2 linked regions of the Ignicoccus hospitalis KIN4/I genome follow. The main gene of each other region encodes a partner of the protein of the gene in region 2 in a complex. Links are inferred from orthologs where the notes say so. Each region holds a gene or a part of one and is shown on either strand. Other genes may lie near its edges.

What was found. The genes of interacting proteins can lie anywhere in the genome.
Region 1: the proteins of IGNI_RS03055 (region 2) and psmA are in contact, whole or in part, in a cryo-EM structure (PDB 6HE5), measured with the Archaeoglobus fulgidus proteins. The link is inferred for Ignicoccus hospitalis KIN4/I from one-to-one orthologs. Residues at the interface, in WP_010879468.1 of Archaeoglobus fulgidus: Asp391, Leu392, Lys393, Gly394, Met396, Phe397, Val398; in WP_010877997.1 of Archaeoglobus fulgidus: Ala30, Arg33, Gly34, Ala35, Asp51, Arg53, Val54, Lys66, Ser79, Gly80, Leu81, Val82, Met166.

Annotation. Positions count from the first base shown.
Region 1 is NC_009776.1:398,185-402,368, reverse strand. Bases 576-3,554 are described here. They hold psmA (archaeal proteasome endopeptidase complex subunit alpha), read left to right. Parts: upstream 576-1,694; coding sequence 1,695-2,414; downstream 2,415-3,554. Other genes in these bases: IGNI_RS02335 (hypothetical protein), read right to left, coding at 3,545-3,554; rpl12p (50S ribosomal protein P1), read right to left, coding at 3,182-3,505; IGNI_RS02345 (4-phosphopantoate--beta-alanine ligase), read right to left, coding at 2,400-3,149; IGNI_RS02355 (sodium/solute symporter), read left to right, coding at 576-1,649. Outside these bases: IGNI_RS02360 (DUF485 domain-containing protein), read left to right, coding at 1-30; more of IGNI_RS02355, read left to right, coding at 30-575; more of IGNI_RS02335, read right to left, coding at 3,555-3,874; IGNI_RS02330 (THUMP domain-containing protein), read left to right, coding at 3,939-4,184. UniProt on the Methanocaldococcus jannaschii protein: Component of the proteasome core, a large protease complex with broad specificity involved in protein degradation. The M.jannaschii proteasome is able to cleave oligopeptides after Glu, Asp, Tyr, Phe, Trp, slightly after Arg, but not after Ala.
Region 2 is NC_009776.1:526,143-530,227, reverse strand. What follows is about bases 626-3,505. They hold IGNI_RS03055 (proteasome-activating nucleotidase), read left to right. Parts: upstream 626-1,404; coding sequence 1,405-2,607; downstream 2,608-3,505. Other genes in these bases: uppS (polyprenyl diphosphate synthase), read left to right, coding at 2,875-3,505; IGNI_RS03060 (30S ribosomal protein S19), read right to left, coding at 833-1,252; IGNI_RS03065 (50S ribosomal protein L22), read right to left, coding at 626-822. Also shown: IGNI_RS03070 (30S ribosomal protein S3), read right to left, coding at 1-341; more of IGNI_RS03065, read right to left, coding at 343-625; more of uppS, read left to right, coding at 3,506-3,687; dut (dUTP diphosphatase), read right to left, coding at 3,698-4,085. UniProt on the Methanocaldococcus jannaschii protein: ATPase which is responsible for recognizing, binding, unfolding and translocation of substrate proteins into the archaeal 20S proteasome core particle.

The sequences.
Region 1 (4,184 bases), 130 kb from region 2 along the record:
TACGCGCTCAAGGCCGGGGGCGAGGAGTGATGTTCTCCGTAGTAGCTCTCATAATGGTTATAATCGTTGCCATAGTTACCATGGGCATCGCGTGGTGGAGCTACCGGAGGGTTAGGAGCGTCCAAGACTTCTACGCCGCCGGACGCTCCGTGCCTTGGATACTCATAGCGTGGGCCTTGACCTCTAACTACTTGAGCGCGGCCTCCTTCTTGGGCGTCGCCGGGGGGATAAGCAACTTCGGGCTGGATAGGGTCTGGGACCCCATAGGATACTTCGCCGGGTGGGTCTTGGTCTTACTCGTGGCAGCGGAATACATTAGGAAGGTAGGAAAGTTCACAGTCGCTGACATCTTGACCGAGAGGTTCTCCGGCGCCCCGGAGCTCAGGGCGCTAGCGATGATAGCCACGGTGATCATCTCGGTATTCTACATGATTCCCCAAATGATAGGCGCCGGCTCCCTCATGAGCTTGTTGCTAGACTGGCCCTACCACGTAGCAGTAGTCGTGGTGGGTGCTATAGTAGTCCTCGTGGTGATGTTGGGAGGTATAAGGTCCACCTTGTACAGCCAAGTGTTCCAAGCGCTGGTGTTGTGGTTCTCCATGTTGCTAATATTCGCGGCCTACATGGTCGCCTTCGGTGGCCCTTCGAACTTGCTGGAGAGCTCTTGGAAGGTCCCCCCGCCGGCCTTAGCTAAGAAGTACTTCGAGCCCAAAGAGATAGACGTAAACCAGATCACCTTTAGGACCGCCCTCCAAGAGAGCTTGAAGGCCGCGGAGGAAGTCTTGCAAAAGAACCCCGAACTGCCGAGGCTCCCCCAGCCGGGCGCGTTCGCGAGGGACGTGTGGAACCAGTTCAGCCTCGCCTTGGGAATAATAATGGGCACCGTGGGCCTGCCGCACGTGCTGGTCTACTTCTACACCGTCCCCAAGCCCTCCGACGCCCGGAAGGGTACGGTAGGGGCGATATTCAACATAGGCCTCTTCTACTTGTTCTCTATATTCGTGGGCTTCGCCGCCGGCACGGCGCTCTTCTACGTAATCACTAACTGGCTGGTTACCGGTTACGTGCCGTGGGCGAAGAACATGCCTGTGGTCATGAGCGGAAAGCTACTGGGCGGGGAGCTCTTGATGGGACTGGCGGCGGCCGGCGCCTTCGCTGCGATACTCTCCACCGTGGGCGGGCTAATGGTTGCCGCCACGAACAGCGTCGCCTACGACTTGTACGCTAACATAGTGAGGAAGGGGAAGGCCAGCGAGGAGGAGCAGCTGTTCGTCGCGAGGTTGGTGGCCTTGGGAGTGGGGGCGGTAGCGATAGTGGGCGGCCTCCTCCTGAAGGGCTTCGACGTCTCCTACCTAGTGGTGTTGGCCTTCGGAATAGCTGCCAGCTCGTTCGCGACCACGCTCATAATGAACTTGTGGTGGGACAAGTTCACTAGGAGCGGCGCGGTGGCGTCGATGCTGGTTGGCCTCTTGACGTCGGTCCTCTTCGTGCTGCTGAGGCTTTCGGGCACCAAGGCCTTAGGCCCTATACCGGTGCTCGTACAACCCGCGCTGTACAGCGTGCCGGCGTCCTTCATAGCCGGCATCGTAGTGAGCAAGTTAACTTCCGACACGGGCAGCGAGGAGTTCTTGAAGAAGCTGCACTCGTGATAATTTATACTCGTTCCCCCGCGTCCCGTTTTTGGGTAACGAGCGTTGGCGTTCGGCCTGGCCTCCCAGTTAGGTTACGACAGAGCGATAACCGTGTTCTCGCCCGAGGGCAAGCTCTACCAAGTGGAGTACGCCTTCGAGGCCGTCAAGAGGGGCTGGAGCACCATAGGCGCTAAGTGTAAGGAGGGCGTCGTCGTAGCTGCCTCCAAGAAGAAGGTGCAGACTCTGGTGGACTTCGACAAGCTTGAGAAGATACACTTCATCGACGATCACATAGTTACCAGCTTCGCCGGCTTGGCCGCCGACGGGAGGGTGTTGGTGGACGTGGCCAGGAGGGCGGCCCTCAACTACCGCTTCCTCTACGACGAGCCCGCCCCGGTGGAGTACGTCACCAAGGCAGTCAGCGACCTGAAGCAAGTGTACACCCAGCACGGGGGAGTGAGGCCCTTCGGGGTTTCCTTGATAATAGCCGGCGTGGACGACGAGCCCCAAGTGTTTATGACGGAGCCCTCGGGACAGTACATGAGCTACAAGGCGGTGGCCATAGGCCAGAACCACCACATCCTCATGGAATTCTTGGAAGCTAACTATAAGTACGATCTGAGCTTGGACGAGTTGGTAAAACTGGTGCTCAAGGCGTTCCTACAAGTGTCGGAGAGCGAGAAGGACCCGGAGCTTTACGAAGTTGCAGTGGTCCCGGTGGACACCAAGACCGCGAGGAAGCTCACCGTGGAGGAGGTAGCAAAACACCTAGAGGAGCTCTGAAGTCTTAGCATCCAGCCACTTCTTTATCCATTTGACCACCTCCCTCAAGTTCCTCGCGTTGTCGAACCTCTCCAAAGCCTCCTCCGCCTCCCTCTCGCTCATAGCCTTTACGAACTTCGTTATGTTCGGTATTGCCCTAATCACGTTGTCAACTATAGTTATGTCGGCAGTTAGGGAGGTCCTCGAGAAAGGGTTCAAGTCTATTGCAATTACCTTCTTCCCGTTCCTCTTCAACGCTTCCGTGCGGTCCCCGTCCTCCAAGCTCACCAACACCACGTCAGCAGAGGCTATGCCCTTGGAGCTCACCCTCCTCCTCTCGGAGCTAAGCCCCGGCAGCTCTTGGTCGGGCCTCCACAAGACCTCCTCCGCCCCGTGGGCCTTGAGGAGCTCAGCTATCCTCTTGGCCCTCTCCTCGGACCTATAGAACAAGTTGACCTCGAGGGGGGCGTTTAGGGCCTTGCTGAGCTCCACCAACTCCCCGGGGACCAAGGCGGCCGCGTTCCCGTTGACGCTTATGACCGGCTTGCGCGCCAGCTTGAGCAGCGCCGCTGCTGCCTTTTCGGCCTCCAAGGCCGGGGGGATGGTCTGCTCGCCCAGTATGTAATCGAAGGCCTCTCCCCTCCCGTGCGCTATCAAGCCTTGCGCGACCACTACCCCTTCCTTGAACTTCTCGACCAGCCTCTCCCTATACATTAGGGAAAGGAACCTGGGGTGGTCGGGGGGCACGAAGCTCAAGGCGACACCCAGCGTACACAAAAAGCGGGGTTTTAGCCGAAGAGGGCTCCCAGGCCGGCGGAGAGCTCCTCCTCGCTGACGGCCTCCTTCTTCTCCTCCTCTTCTTCCTCTTCCTTCTTCTCCTCCTTGGCCTCTCCGCCGGCGGCGGCGGGCGCGGCCGCGGGGGCGGCGGCTACGGGGAAGGCAGCGCTCTTGATCGCCTCCTCTATGTTCACCTCGCTGAGCGCGGCGACCAACGCCTTTACCCTCGTCTCGTCCACTTCGACGCCCGCCGCCTCCAGCACCTTCTTCACGGCGTCCTCGGTTATCTCCTTACCAGCTGCGTGCAGCAAGAGCGCCGCGTAGATGTACTCCATACGCTCACCGGGAGCGCAAGGGGCTTCCAGTTTATAATGCTATTTTGAGGCGTAACCCAAGGCCTTCTTGACCGCCGCCTCGTTGGTCCTCACGAACTCCTCCCACTTGGTGGCGACGTTCAAGAACTCCGCGTCGCCGGTCTTCTCGTAGAGCCTCCTCGCGTCTTCTGCCAAGAGCCTGGCGGCCTCCACCAAGCTCAAGACCGCGTTGGCCTTCAAACACTTCTCCTTCTCCTCCAGATCTTCCAACTTCTTGTAAACGGCCCTTATCCCCCGGAGGAGGGCTTCGCAGCTCCCGGAAGAGCTCCAAGCTAGGTAAGAGAACGCGAAGGCCAAGGAAGAGAGGAGCGCGCACAACAGCTCCAACAACTCCGGTACCCGGCGGGCCCCTACTAAAGGGACCCTTTGTGCGGGCTCCCGGGGTATCTCGGGCTTGAGCGAGTTCAACGTCACCGTGGCGTGCTGGAGGGGCCGGGAGCACAAGGCGGAGGCCGAGCTGAGGAGCTACTGGGGGAAGGACTTCTACGTAGTGAGGAAGCAGCCCAGCTACTTAATAATAAAGTACAAGGGAGACCCCTTCGAGGCCGTGGAGAGGCTGAAGGAGCTGGTGGACCCCCGCTACACCGTCCTGCTGAAGGCCGTCCCCTACGACTTCTCCGTGCCCGCCGACATAGAGGAC
Region 2 (4,085 bases):
AAGTGGAACCCCCTCTGGAGGGCGTTCGCCAGCCTGAAGGCCATGACTCTAGCGTCTAGCTCGGGCTCCTCAACCTTTACTACGGTCACTTGAGGGTTGGGTATGCCGAACCACTCTTCCAACACCTTCGTTATTTGTTTAATGGTCTGGCCCCTCCTCCCTATTATCGCTCCCGACCTCTCCGCGTATATTATGACCCTCGTACCCATGGGCGTTTTCTGCAGCTCTACCTTGCTGTAGCCCACGCTGTGAAACTTGTACGCTAGGTACTCGTCAACCTTGACTTGCGTTAAGGCTTGTTCCAAGAAGTACTTCTTTATGTTCTTTTTAGCCACGCTCAACTTACTCCACCTCCTCCACGATCACCTCTAGGTGAGTCCTCCTCTCGAACTCGGGCGTGGCCCTCCCGAAGGCGCGGGGCATCCACCTTTTAATCGTCATCCCCTTGTGAGAGGCAATATGTACTATCTTTAGCTTTTCTACCTCGAGCCCCTTGAACTCCGCGTTAGCCTCGACGTTCTTTAATAATTTCAGGAAGTACTTGGCGGCCTTTACCGGGTACCTCCCCATGGGGATCCCGTGCTTGTCCGCCAGCCCCCTCTTGTGGGCTACCTTTCCGTGGTACCTCCTATAAGGCACGGGCTCCTCCATCTTTATTACTCTCTCAAGGTAAGCCTTGGCCTCAGTTAGTTTCATACCCCTTATCACCCTCGCAAGCTCCGTGGCTTCCTTGGGCGATATCGGCGCGTCCCACATCATCGCTTTGGCGGTCTTCTCCGGGTTCTTCTCAGCTATATCAGTGGAGTAATGCCACGTGGGCACGGTTCACACCTCACTTGGCCGCTACGAACAAGCTGCTCCTGGTCGCCTTCAGGCCGGGCTCACCGTGCTTGACCACGGCGGTGGTGTGGCTGAACTCTCCCAAGTAGTGCCCTATCATCTCCGGCACTATTTTGACCGGCACGAACTCCTTGCCGTTGTAAACCTCTATAGTCAGCCCTACCATTATCGGGAGTATGACCATGTCCCTCACGTGGGTCCTTATCTTCACTTTCTTGCCTTTCTCCATTTCCTTTCGGGCCTTTAACACCTTCTCCAAGAGCCTCCTCTGAGCGTCGTTGAAGCCCCTCTTCAAACTCCTCCTCTGCCTAGCCGGCAACAACTCTATGAAGTCGTCTAGGGGCATCTCCAACAGCTCTTCCAACGTCTTCCCGCGGTACCTAAACTTCTTCCACGCGGCCGGCACTTCCAAATTTCGATACCCCGCCGCCCTCCGGGAAGTTTCTAATAAAGCTCGATTCTCTCCTTTGAAATCGTAACCGGGACGCTCTATGATAACTAGTTAACACCTACCGCCCAACCTCAAAATTTCCTTATGCCGCTACTCAGAAGACGGGAAGTTGAATGGTAGCGTTTGATATTGATAGAAAATTTGGGGGAGAGGAAAGCGACGACGTGGAGGACGTCGAACTCCTCAAGAGAAAAATAAACAGGCTGACTAAGGAGGTAAAGAGACTCAAGTCCGAGCTGGAGTACTGGAAGGGGGAGGTCAACAAGCTGACCAACCCGCCCCTCATAGAGGCGACCTTGCTCGACGTCTTGCCTGACGGGAGGGCGGTGGTGAAGTCCAGCGCCGGCCCGGTCCTAGTGGTCGAGGTAAGCTCCCGCGTCCCCAAGGAACTGCTCAAGCCCGGCATAAGCGTGGCGGTTAACCAGAGGGGTTCAACTGTAGTGGACGTGTTGAAAGGTTTGGAGGATCCTTACGTAAAAGCTATGGAGGTTGTCGAACGCCCCAAGACAAGGTATAGCGACGTAGGAGGGTTGAAACAGCAGTTGGAGGAGGTTAGAGAGGTTGTGGAACTTCCCTTGAAGAATCCCGAAATGTTCAAGGAGATAGGAATTGAGCCCTTGAAAGGAGTCCTACTCTACGGCCCTCCCGGCTGCGGGAAGACCTTGATCGCGAGGGCGGTGGCGGGCGAGGTAGGGGCTACCTTCATAAGGGTCGTGGGGAGCGAGCTAGTTAACAAGTTCATAGGCGAGGGGGCGAGGATAGTCAGAGAGGTCTTTAACATGGCTAGGAAGAAGGCGCCCAGCATAATATTCATAGACGAGATAGACGCCATAGCCGCCAAGAGAATAGAGATGGGTACCTCCGGCGAGAGGGAGGTGCAGAGAACGTTGATGCAGCTCTTGGCGGAGCTCGACGGCTTCGACCCTCTGAGCGGGGTAGCGGTCATAGCCGCCACGAACAGGCTGGACATACTCGACCCCGCGATCTTGAGGCCGGGACGGTTTGACAGAATAATCTACATCCCGCCGCCGGACAAGAAGGGTAGGCTAGAGATATTGCAGATCCACACTAGAAACATGAGGATGGCGGACGACGTAGACTTGGAGAAGATAGCGGAGATGACGGAGGGGGCTACCGGAGCGGACTTGAAGGCGATAGTGACCGAGGCCGGCTATAATGCCCTCAGAAACAAGCGCAAGTACGTAACTATGGAAGACTTCTTAGCGGCCGTCGATAAGGTTATGAGAAAGAGGGCCGGCGCAAGCTACCGCCTCAGCCCCAGAGAGGGCGCGCCGATACAAATACACACCATGTAGCAAACTTATTAACCCCAATGGGGGAAGTCCCCAACGGCGGGGAGACCTAGCGGGGTAGGGCAGCCTGGTAGCCCGCGGGGCTCATAACCCCGAGGTCGGTGGTTCAAATCCACCCCCCGCTACCACGCGGGGCCCCGCCACCACCCTACACCTCGTCCTACTCTTCCCGCTCCACGAAGTCCAACTGCTTGCCCCCGAAGTCAGGTTCGGGCCTCTCATCCCTACTTAATTTTAATCCCAACTAACCCGCTGAACGGGAGTTAATGCTTGCAAACCAGAGCCGCGCTAGCGAACAGGGGCTGGAGGACAATATCCTTCTTGATGAAGCCAATATACGAGATATATGAAAAGAAGCTGGAAGCGGAGATAAGCAAGGACCATTTGCCCAAACACGTAGCAATAATTCCCGACGGCAACAGGAGGTGGGCGCGGATGAGGGGGCTCCAAGAGTGGTTGGGTCATAGAGAAGGCTACAAGAAGATGAGGGAAGTGTTAATGTGGTTGTTGGAGTTAGGGATAGAGGTGGTCACAGTCTTCGCTATGTCGACGGAGAACTGCACTAGGAGGAGCCCGGAGGAGAGGGAAAAGCTTTACGAGCTCATAGCCGGGGGCTTGAGGGAGCTCGCCAAGGACGAGATAGTTCACAGAAACGAAGTAAAGGTCATGGTAATAGGGAGAAGGAACTTGTGGCCCAAGGAACTCCTCGAGGCCGCTAAGGAGGTAGAGGAGGCTACGAAGGGTTACAACAAGAGGGTGATAAACGTCGCCGTGTGTTACGGGGGCCGACAAGAAATAGTTGACGCGGTGAGGAAGATAGCTTGGAAGGTGAAGAGGGGGGAGCTGGAGCCGGACCAGATAGACGAGAACGTGATCACCCAACACTTATACACGGAGAACTTACCCGACCCCGACTTGATAATAAGGACGAGCGGGGAGGAGAGGATAAGCAACTTCTTGCTCTGGCAGTCGGCGTACAGCGAGCTCTACTTCGCCAACATCTACTGGCCAGAAATAAGGAGGATAGACATACTGAGGGCCCTCCGGGACTACCAGAGGAGGCAGAGGAGGTTCGGGCGCTGAGCGAGGTCGGCTAGGGGGGCCCTCTCCGCTCACCCCTCGCGACCCGGACCAACTCCTCATCCGTAGAGCCGAAACCCCCCGACCTGCCGTCGTTTGGGGGCAACTCCTCGACCTCGACCGGCTCCAAGTAAGCTACCGGGACTATAACTAGCTGTGCGAACCTCTCCCCTTTCCTAATGGTTATTTTATCACTGCCTAAGTTCGTAACAACAACCTTAACTTCCCCCCGGTAACCGGGGTCTATTACCCCGGCCAGCGCGTGTAGACCCTTCAGCGCTCGAGAGGAGCGATCCTTGATCAGCCCCACGAACCCCCTGGGTATAGCTATCGCTATTCCCGTGCGGACGACCTTCACTTCCCCGGGCTCTACTACCACTTCCTCCAGCGCGTGGAGGTCC